One region of the Rhizobium sp. CIAT894 genome, then DNA from elsewhere that is predicted to be linked to it. Evidence: predicted binding sites of a transcription regulator. Region 1 holds the regulator's gene; the other holds the start of a gene.
What was found. Region 1 encodes PhoB, which activates phosphate uptake and scavenging genes when phosphate is short. Its sites were predicted from a motif close to TGTCATNNANCTGTCAT; they were not measured.

Region 2: RHEC894_RS32005 (Orn/Lys/Arg decarboxylase N-terminal domain-containing protein) is a predicted target of PhoB. The motif match lies at 2,071-2,087, and genes of this name have one in related genera.

The regions. Positions count from the first base shown of each region.
Region 1 is NZ_CP020947.1:558,250-563,586, reverse strand. Features, by position in the region: gene argF (ornithine carbamoyltransferase) at 1-37, opposite strand, end outside; gene RHEC894_RS02765 (aspartate aminotransferase family protein) at 75-1,274, opposite strand; gene RHEC894_RS02760 (GcrA family cell cycle regulator) at 1,699-2,241, shown strand; gene phoB (phosphate regulon transcriptional regulator PhoB) at 2,830-3,513, opposite strand; gene phoU (phosphate signaling complex protein PhoU) at 3,651-4,364, opposite strand; gene pstB (phosphate ABC transporter ATP-binding protein PstB) at 4,409-5,224, opposite strand; gene pstA (phosphate ABC transporter permease PstA) at 5,240-5,337, opposite strand, start outside.
Region 2 is NZ_CP020952.1:698,348-703,684, reverse strand. Features, by position in the region: gene RHEC894_RS32005 (Orn/Lys/Arg decarboxylase N-terminal domain-containing protein) at 1-2,026, opposite strand, end outside; gene RHEC894_RS32000 (glycoside hydrolase family 38 C-terminal domain-containing protein) at 2,396-5,337, shown strand, end outside.

The sequences.
Region 1 (5,337 bases):
TGACCGCCGAAAGATCGAGGAAATGTTTAGGAGCCATGTTGTTAACCTGTCGTGCGCCCGAAGGCGCAATCCCTTCAAGCCGTCTTCTTGATCTTGGCGGCGCGGATGCTTTCGGCAGCGCGCTCGAGGCGGGCGAGGCCCTCGCGAGCTTCCTCGGCGGTGACGACGAGCGGCGGAAGAAGGCGGATGACGTTGTCGCCGGCGGGCACGCCGAGCAGATGGGCGGCGCGGATCGCCTGCAGCAGTTCGGCCGAGGGAATGGCGGCCTTGACGCCGAGCAGCAGCCCCTCGCCCCTGATATCTTCGATCACATCGGGATAACGATCCTTCAGTGACGCCAGCCCCTGGCGGAAGACCAACGCGACGTCGCGCACCTGCTGGAGGAAGCCGTCGGCCAGAATGACGTCGAGCACGGCGCTGCCGACGGCCATGGCCAGCGGATTGCCGCCATAGGTCGAACCATGCGTGCCGGCCTTCATGCCGGAGGCGGCTTCCGCCGTGGCAAGGCAGGCGCCGAGCGGGAAGCCGCCGCCGATGCCCTTGGCGACAGCCATGATGTCGGGGGTGATGCCCGACCATTCATGGGCGAACAGCTTGCCGGTGCGGCCGACGCCGGTCTGGACTTCGTCGAGGATCAGCAGCAGGCCGTGTTCGTCGCAGATCTGGCGCAGCGCCTTCATGAACCCGGGGGTGGCGGGGCGCACGCCGCCCTCGCCCTGCACCGGCTCGACGAGGATGGCCGCCGTCGCATCCGTGATGGCGGCGCGCACCGCTTCGATATCGCCGAAAGCCACCTGATCGAAACCCGGCGCCTTGGGGCCGAAACCTTCGAGATATTTCTCCTGGCCGCCGGCAGCGATCGTCGCCAGTGTCCGGCCATGGAAGGCGCCTTCGAAGGTGATGATATGGAAGCGCTCGGGATGGCCCTTGGAAAACTGATAGCGGCGCGCCGTCTTGATCGCGCATTCGAGCGCCTCGGCGCCCGAATTGGTGAAGAACACCTTGTCGGCGAAGGTGGCGTCCGTCAGCCTCTTTGCCAGGCGCTCCTGGCCGGGGATCTCATAGATGTTGGAGAGGTGCCAGACCTTGTCGGCCTGCTCCTTCAATGCGCCCACGACATGCGGATTGCCGTGGCCGACCGAGGTGACGGCGACGCCGGCGCCGAAATCGAGATATCGTTCGCCGCTCTCGGTAATCAGCCACACGCCCTCGCCTCGCTCGAACCGCAGCGGGGCACGAGAATAGGTGTCATAAAGCGGCGCGGCTTCAGCCATGGCGCGGTCTCCCGATCAGCGTTGTCAATCACCGGACTCCGGCTAAGAAAACCAGGCCCGAAAAATCAAAAATGCCGCCTTGCGGCGGCGACTGGCACTATTTCCTTTTCGCGCTGCAATGTCAACAAAACTGCGCCCTTAGCGCATGCAGCAAGGGTGTACAGCAGCATTTTCAGTCTTCAACAGGCATTATTGCAGAAATGACACGCCGGGGCAGCAAGTTGGGGAAAACTCGGAATTCGATTCATCCGGATTCCCGCGACTCTTGTCAGGGAGTCAGGCTCACACTAGGTTAAAGTTCAATTACTAGACTGCATGCGGCGGAACTAGTCACCAAAATTGATCGGGCGTTTCTTGTTTCGGAGCCTTCCGGGACAACGGTGAGGGATTCTGCCATCACCAACGCGAAAGGTGGAGACAGGGCATGAACTGGACAGACGAGCGGGTCGAGAAACTCAAGAAACTTTGGGCCGAAGGACTGAGCGCGAGCCAGATCGCGGCACAACTTGGCGGTGTCAGCAGAAACGCTGTTATCGGCAAGGTGCACCGGCTGAGCCTTCCGGGCCGCGCCAAGGCCGGCGGCACGAACACCGCCGCGCGAACGCCGAAGCGCACCACATCGGCGCCGCGCGCACCGAACTACGCCTCTCGCATCACCACCACCACCACCCGCACCGTTACCCGCCAGCAGGGCGCGACGATGCTGAAGGAAGAGATCGAGATCGAAACGGTCGAGGAAATGGAATATGTGCCGAAGGGCAACGTGGTCGTGCCGATCTCGCGCCGCCTCGGCCTGACGGAACTGACCGAACGCACCTGCAAGTGGCCGGTCGGCGATCCGCTGAAGGATGACTTCCACTTCTGCGGCTGCGAATCCCCCGACAATTCGCCCTATTGCAGCTATCACCAGAAGCTCGCCTACCAGCCGGTCAACGAACGCCGCCGGGCAGCAGCGCGGGTCGGCTGAGCAGGTAAGACATTGTCGACATGCAAAAACGGGCCGCGCGGCCCGTTTTTTTGTGCGTGGGTGACGCGAACGCTTCGGGGTTTTGGCTGGAACTCCAAGTGAGATGAGCTCTATCTTGTGGTCGCTTTTTACGAACACAGTGCTTGCCGCATGGGTCCTCGGGTCAAGCCCGAGGACGACGGAGGGTGGGGAGACTCCGCCACAAATAGCGAACTACGCGCTGATTTTATTGCCGCCTTTTACTTTACGCGATCACCACGCAAAACCGCTGGCTCATTTGCTGAAATTCTTCCGGACGTCTCGCTTCTTGCCCATCTCGCCCCCCACTCTCCGTCATACTCGGGCTTGACCCGAGTATCCATGCCGCTAGCACTGCGCTTGAATTTGTTCGGCTACGGCCCCCTTTGTCAGTGTGAAAGCCAACGCAGCGCTCGCGGCCATGGGTCCTCGGGTCAAGCCCGAGGACGACGGAGGGTGGGGGAAGCAGGGCGGCAGGAACAGCGAGGCCTGCAGAAACAGCTCCTATGAGCTGCAGGAGCCAGCTCTGTAAAGCGACCCAAACCGCCCCCGAACTTCCGCTGAAACCCCTCAGGCTTCCATCGAATAACCGGCGCCGCGGACGGTGCGGATGACATCCTGCATGTTGGAGAAATTCAGCGCCTTGCGCAGGCGGCCGACATGGACGTCGACGGTGCGTTCGTCGACATAGATGTCGTGACCCCAGACGCCGTCGAGAAGCTGTGAGCGGGAGAAGACCCGGCCCGGCGACGACATCAGGAATTCCAGCAGGCGGAATTCGGTCGGGCCGAGGCGGACTTCGCGGCTCTTGCGATGGACGCGGTGGGTTTCGCGGTCGAGTTCGATATCGCCGCATTTCAGCACCGTCGACAGCACCTCGGGGCGGGCGCGGCGCAGCATCGCCTTGACGCGGGCAACGAGTTCCGGGGTCGAGAAGGGCTTGACGACGTAATCGTCGGCCCCCGTCGACAGTCCGCGGACACGTTCGCTCTCTTCGCCGCGCGCCGTCAGCATGATGATCGGCAGGCGCTCGGTTTCCGGCCGCATGCGCAGGCGCCGGCAGAGCTCGATGCCGGAGACGCCGGGCAGCATCCAATCGAGGATGAGAAGATCGGGCGTGCGCTCCTGAAGCCGCATTTCGGCTTCGTCGCCACGAAGGATGGTATCGACCTCGAAGCCTTCGGCTTCGAGATTGTAGCGAAGAAGCACGCTCAGGGCCTCTTCGTCTTCAACAACTGCAACTCTCGGGATCATGCGTGTCGGTCTCCTCGCGCATGATCCTTAAACCGGGGGTGATTTAAGCAATGCATCCTGCGCAAATTCACAAAAATTGGCTGCGACCTCTTTGCGCGCCCCACATGGGCGCGCACGCAATCGTCTGGTTTAGGCGGTTATTCCGTGACCGCGCCGACGGTGTTGGCGCTGTCGTCCTTCGGACGATCGCCTTCCGGCTGCGCGCCGGTCGCCATGTAATAGATGGTCTCGGCAATGTTGGTGGCGTGATCGCCGATGCGCTCGATGTTCTTGGCGCAGAAGAGAAGATGCGTGCAACTGGTGATGTTGCGCGGATCTTCCATCATGTAGGTCAAGAGCTCGCGGAACAGCGAGGTGTACATCGCGTCGATCTCGTTGTCGCGCTCGCGGATCGCACTCGCCTTGTCGGCGGCGCGCGTCGTGTAGACGTCGAGCACTTCCTTGAGCTGGACGAGCGCCAGCTCGGACAGATGCTCGAGGCCGCGGGCGAGCTTGCGGGGAACGCCGGTGCTCTGCACGGCGATGACGCGCTTGGCGGTGTTCTTGCCGAGGTCGCCGACGCGTTCGAGATCGGCGGCGATGCGGATCGAACCCATGATTTCGCGCAGGTCGGCGGCCATCGGCTGACGGCGAGCGATGGTGACGATCGCCTTGTCGCCGATTTCACGCTCGGCGTGATCGAGGATCACGTCGTCGGAGATGACCTTCTGGGCGAGCGCCGTATCGCCGTTGACCAGCGCCCGGACGGATTCGGCGACCATCTGCTCGGCCAGGCCGCCCATTTCGGAAATCCGCCGGGACAGGAACTTCAGATCATCATCATAGGCAGAATAAATATGTGTCGATGCCATGGGGCTTTATCCTCGAATAAAGGGAAGGCTTGCTGTCGCCAAAATCAGCCGAAGCGGCCCATGATGTAGTCCTGGGTGCGCGGGTCGTCGGGATTGGTGAACATCTTGTCGGTGTCGTTCTCCTCGACGAGATTGCCGAGGTGGAACATGGCGGTGCGCTGCGAGACGCGCGCGGCCTGCTGCATGGAGTGGGTGACGATGACGATCGTGTAATTCTCGCGCAGCTCGTGGATCAGCTCCTCGACCTTGGCGGTGGCGATCGGGTCAAGCGCCGAGCAGGGCTCGTCCATCAGGATGACTTCGGGGCTGACGGCGACGGCGCGCGCAATGCAGAGACGCTGCTGCTGGCCGCCCGACAGGCCGGTGCCGGATTCGTGCACGCGGTCCTTGACCTCGTTCCAGAGGCCGGCGCGCTGCAGGCTGGTCTCGACGATCTGGTCGAGATCGGCCTTCGACTTGGCAAGGCCATGGATGCGCGGGCCGTAGGAGACGTTTTCGTAGATCGTCTTCGGGAACGGGTTCGGCTTCTGGAAGACCATGCCGACGCGGGCGCGCAGTTCGACGACGTCGATATCGGGATCATAGATATCGTCGCCGTCGAGGGTGATCTTGCCGGCGACGCGGCAGCCGTCGATCGTGTCGTTCATGCGGTTCAGGCTCCGCAGGAAGGTCGACTTGCCGCAGCCCGACGGGCCGATCAGCGCGGTTACGGTGTTTTCGCGGATGTTCAGGTTCACATCGAAAAGCGCGCGCTTCTCGCCGTAGTAAACCGAGACATCCTGGCCGATCATCTTATACGGGACGTTGCTCATCTTCTGATCCAGCGCCTTTTCAACTGCAGCTTCGGTCAACATGTTCATGATGTTTAACTCCGTTTACCAGCGGCGCTCGAAGCGACGACGCAAGAGGATGGCGCCCATGTTCATGACGATCAGGAACAGGAGCAGGACGATGATGGCACCCGAAGTCCGTT
Region 2 (5,337 bases), on a different replicon from region 1:
TTGTCTGAAGTGCGCTGACATCGGCTTGACGGAAGAAGCTGTGCATTTCTCTGCAGAGATCGCGCAGCCGCACTCCCGAGTAGCGGCCCGGCCGGCGACGATAGAATTCCGGGATTGCCTCTTCCAGCAGCGCATTGTCGTCATGGAGCTTTTTGAAGGCAACCAAGCCGCTGATCAGGGTGCCGGCTTTGCTGGCCTCCACGCCGGGGGTGAGGAGGAACAGCAGCGAATTGAGGTCGTTCTTTTCCGCAACGATCCGGTTTTCACGCAGATATTGCGCCACCACGGGGGCCGGAATTCCATGCTCGGTGTATTTTCCGCTTACCCGGTCGAAGCCGGGGGTAAGCAGTGTGAGCTTGTTCGGATCGGTCATCGCAAAGCCCGGCTCCATGGCGGGAAATCCGTGCCATGCCGCCCCCGATGTCAGGTGCCAGAAGGCTGGATTGGTGGCGAGCTGGTCGGTGGCAATGCTCTCCCACGGCACGTCGTGCACCGCGCCGGGGCCGGACACGTCCGGGATCGCGACCCGATCCGGCACGAACGGTTCGAAGAACCAGCGACGCTCGGGGCGGTGTTCCTTTTCCTCGAATTCGCGGCGCACGGCACGGATCTTCTTGCGCAGCTCGATGCCGAGGCGGATCGTGTCGTCCCACAGCACTTCGCCCGAGCGGCCCTTCATCATCTGCGCTCCCACGTCGAGCGAAGCAAACAGTGGATAGAAGGGCGACGTCGACGCGTGCTGCATGAAGCTTTCATTGAATCGCCGGTGCTCCACTCGGCGTTTTTGGCCGGTGATATGCCGGTCTTTCATGTGGATCTGGGAGGCCTGTGAGAAGCTTGCGAGCTGCTTATGGGTGGATTGCGTGGCGATGATGCCCGGCGCGTCGGGGCCGAGATCGGCAAGGCCCATGGCAAAACGCCCGGCATAGAGCGGATGAAATTTCATGAAGCCCGCCCAGGCCTCGTCGAAGAGAATGTAGTCGCACAAATGTCCGATACGCTTGAGGATCATCTCGGCGTTGTGAATGGTGCCGTCGTAGGTGCACTGTTCCACCACCGCGACGCGGAACGGGCGTGGCTTCTTGTAGGCCTCGGGGTCTTTCACCAGCGGATGGGTGCGGATGCGTTCCCGCAGGGCTTCCTCGTCCATGGCCCCAAAATCGATGGGACCGATCAGCCCATAAGCGTTGCGGGTGGTCGGCAGGTAAACCGGAATTCCTCCGGAGATCATCAAAGCGCCGTGATGAGCGGCCTTGTGGTTGTTGCGGTCGAACAGCACGAGATCGCCATCGGTGACGAGCGCGGAAAGCGCGACCTTGTTGGAGGTGGAGGTGCCGTTGAGGACGAAATAGGTCTTCTCTGCGCCGAAAATCTTGGCGGCTTCCTTCTGTGCAGCCAGCGCAGGTCCCTCGTGGGTCAGCAGGTCGCCGAGATCAAGCACGGAATTGTCGAGATCGTCTCGGAATACCGCTTCGCCAAGATGCTCCATGAATACCCGGCCGATGGGGCTCCGGCTGTAAAAGATGCCACCATTGTGCCCGGGGCAGGTCCAGAGGTGGTTGCCCTCCTCGGCATAATCGACCAGCGCGCCGAAAAACGGCGTCTTCAGCGTTTCTGCATATTGCTTTAGCCGGCTGATAAGGCTCTTGGCGATGAAGGCGGGCGTTTCTTCGGAGAGGAAGACATAGCCGTCGATGAAATCGAGCACCTCAACCGGCACATCCTCGAAGCGTTTACGACGGATCAGCAGGATGATCGGAAACTCGAGACCGCGCCGGCGCATCAGGTTGATGAGAGAGGCCGTCTTCCCCTCGAGCCCCTTTTTACCCCAGTCAACCAGCATGCAGCCGATGGCGGCGTCCGTCTGCACGGCGATCTCGGCATCTTCGAGATTGCGCGCGCGCACCACCTCAAAGCCGGAGCGTTCGATCTCCTCGACGATCTGGCGGTAGCGGGCACCCTCCAGATCCTCGTTGTCAAAGGTCGGCGTTGCGAACAGAAAGTTGAAACGTCTGAAATAGTCCATCTGTGTACCCGCTCCTGATTTGGCACGAGGTGTCGACGTATTTCATGACATGCTTGTGACAGAGTATAGGGTGTTCGAAACCCATGCACAGAATGGCATTTTATCATTCATGTCGTCGGATCATGGACGATGATGCCTGCTTTGGTCCACGCGACCGGAGATTTGGAAGCGACAATCGGCCATCGCCACGCTCGTGCCCGTTGCAATTGATTTTTGCAGGCTTGACGCCAAATCAAAGTTACTTAATCTAAGCGCCGGCTGGACCCGCTGGGAGGAGGGGCCGGCATTTGCGATCCTTGTCGCACCATCTTCATCTCCCGAAGCCATGATTCCGGATCGCGCGCCGCCGATTTTTGAACAGGATAAGCCATGCCGCTCACCATTGCCCAACGCCTCGACAGTCTGAAGGTCCGTATCGCCGAGCTCGCGCATTGGCGGGACCGGTATAGCAGCCCGATCGACGGCTGGACGTTCGAGGGCGAACCGATCGCCCATCATAAGGATTGGCCGCATCGCCAGGGCGTCGTGCATTTTGCCGTCAGTGCCGAGGCGCCGGCGAACTGGCCGCTCGAAGATATCCGCCTGCAGCTCGATCTCGGCGGCGAGAGCCTGATCACGCTGACCTATCCCGGCGGCGCGACGGAGACGTTCGGTCTCGATCCCTATCACCAGGAATTCCCGGTCACAGGTCGCCGCTTCAAGATCGCGACGGAAAGCGTCGCCCGCTTTCCGTTCGGCGAGCCGAACCGGGCGCCGCGGCTGAATAAGGCCCGGTTTATCTGGCTCGATCGTCCTGCTCATCAGCTGCATCTTCTCTTGAAGCAGGTCACCGAGGCAATCGGCATACTCGGCGAACATGAAGTCGTGCCGCATCTGGTCGATGCCGCCGAGCAGGCCTTGCGCAGCCTCGACTGGCCGTCGGATACGGCGGCTTACATTTCCCGCACGTCGGGCGCCGTCATGCAGCAGAAGATCTGGGAACTGCCGGAGCTCGAGGCCAATCCGGCGGGCCTCTCGGACGAGCAGAGCGCTTCGGCGGCTTCCGCTTTCGAGGCGCTGACGGCGCGGTTGAAGGAATTGCAGAAGCGCTTCCCCCCGAATGGCGAATTGCTGCTGACAGGTCATGCCCATATCGACCTTGCCTGGCTTTGGCCCTATCGCGAGACGCGGCGGAAGATGCGGCGCACCTTCAATACGGCGCTGTCGCTGATGGAGCGCTCCGACGATTTCCGTTTCAACCAGTCGACCGCCCATTATTACGCGCAGATGGAAGAGGAAGACCCGGAACTTCTCGATCGCATCAAGGCGAAGGTCGCGGAAGGGAAGTGGGAAACCATCGGCGGCATGTGGGTCGAGCCCGACACCAATATGCCCACAGGCGAAAGCCTCGTCCGCCAGGTTCTCTACGGCCAACGTTATTTCGAAAAGACCTTCGGTGCGCGCCACACGGTGTGCTGGCTCCCGGATTGCTTCGGTTTTTCCGGCGCCCTGCCGCAGATCCTGAGACAGGGCGGCATCGACAGCTTCTTCACCATCAAGGTCAACTGGAGCGAGACCAACCACATCCCCTCCGATCTCTTCTGGTGGAGGGGCCTCGACGGCAGCCAGGTGCTGACCCACACCTTCGACAATCCGATGCAGGGATATAACGGCTTCGTGCAGGCCGACTGCTATGTGCCGACGTGGAAGAATTTCCGCGGCAAGGTACAGCACGATACCTCGCTTCTGGCTGTCGGCTACGGCGATGGCGGCGGCGGCGTGACGCCTGAAATGGTGGAGCGCGAAGTGCAGCTGCGCGATTTCCCGGCGATCCCGCAGGCACGTTGGGGCACTGTCAAAAGCTTCTACGAGCAGGCGCACAAAACTGCTGGGGAGAAGAAGCTTCCCGTCTGGGATGGCGAGATCTATCTCGAACTGCACCGCGCCACGCTGACGACCCAAAGCGGCGTCAAGCGCAAGCACCGCCAGGCCGAACGCGCGCTGATCACCGCCGAAACGCTCGCTTCGCTGGCCCATATGCTCGGCGCCGACAAGCCCAAAAGCCTCGAAGCGGATTGGCGCGTGGTGCTGAAGAACGAATTCCACGACATCCTGCCGGGATCGAGCATCCGCGAAGTCTATCAGGATGCAGAACAGGAGCTCGGCGGCGTCATCGAACATGCCAAAGCCGAGCAGGCCAAGGCCTTGCAGACGCTGTCGGCCCATCTGCCGAGGGGCGGGGTCGGCGATGCGCTCGTCGTCGTCAATCCCTCGCTTGCGCCGAGGGCGGTGAGCGCCAGGCTGGCAGACGGTACGGTGGTTTCGGCAGCCGATATTGTCGCCCCTTTGTCAGTCGCCGTCTTCGACAGACAGGCGCTGCAGCGGGCGGGCGGGCTGAAGGTCGGCCCGGATCGCCTGGAAAACGATCATCTCTCGGTCGTCATCGGTAGCGACGGGGCCGTTGCGAGCCTCATCCACAAGGCAACGGGCCGCGAAGCGGTCGATGGCTCCGCCAACCAGCTCTGGGTCTATCCGGCCGACAAGCCGCGCAATTGGGACGCTTGGGATATGGATGCGGATTATGCCGAAAAGGCGGTCCGCCTCAATGCCCCCGAAAGCATCAGCCTCCTCGAAAGCGGCCCGCACCGCGCGGCGATCCGCGTCGTTCACCGCTACCGGAATTCGAGCGTCACGCAGACCTATGTGCTGACAGCCAATGCCAAACGGCTCGACATCGAAACGACGATCGACTGGCATGACCGCCGCACCCTGCTGCGCACTCTGAACCCGATCGACGTCAGAGCCCGAAAGGCGACGTTCGAATGCGCCTTCGGTGTCGTCGAGCGGGCGACGCACACGAACACCTCCTGGGAGCAGGCAATGTTCGAGGCTGTTGCCCATCGTTTCGTCGATATCAGCGAGCCGGGTTTCGGCGTGGCGCTCATCAACAATGCCAAATACGGCCACAGCGCCCGCGGCAATGTGATCGGCATGAGCCTCGTGCGCGGGCCGGTCTATCCGGATCCGCTGGCCGACGAAGGCGAGCAGAGCTTCACCTATGCGTTGCTGCCGCATGACGGCGCCTGGCATGAAGGCGGTGTGCTCGACGAGGCGATCGACCTCAATCAGCCGCTTCTCGCAGCGGAAGCCAAAGGTCTCTCCCTGGGCAGTTTCGCGCCGCTTGCCATCGACGGCACTCCCGTCGCCTTTTCGGGTCTGAAGTCGGCGGAAGAGGGCGATGGCCTGATCCTGCGCCTCTACGAACCGGCTGGCCGCCGCGGCCGCCTCTCCCTTGCCCTGCCTTCCGGATGGGTCGCATCGCAGGCGCTCAA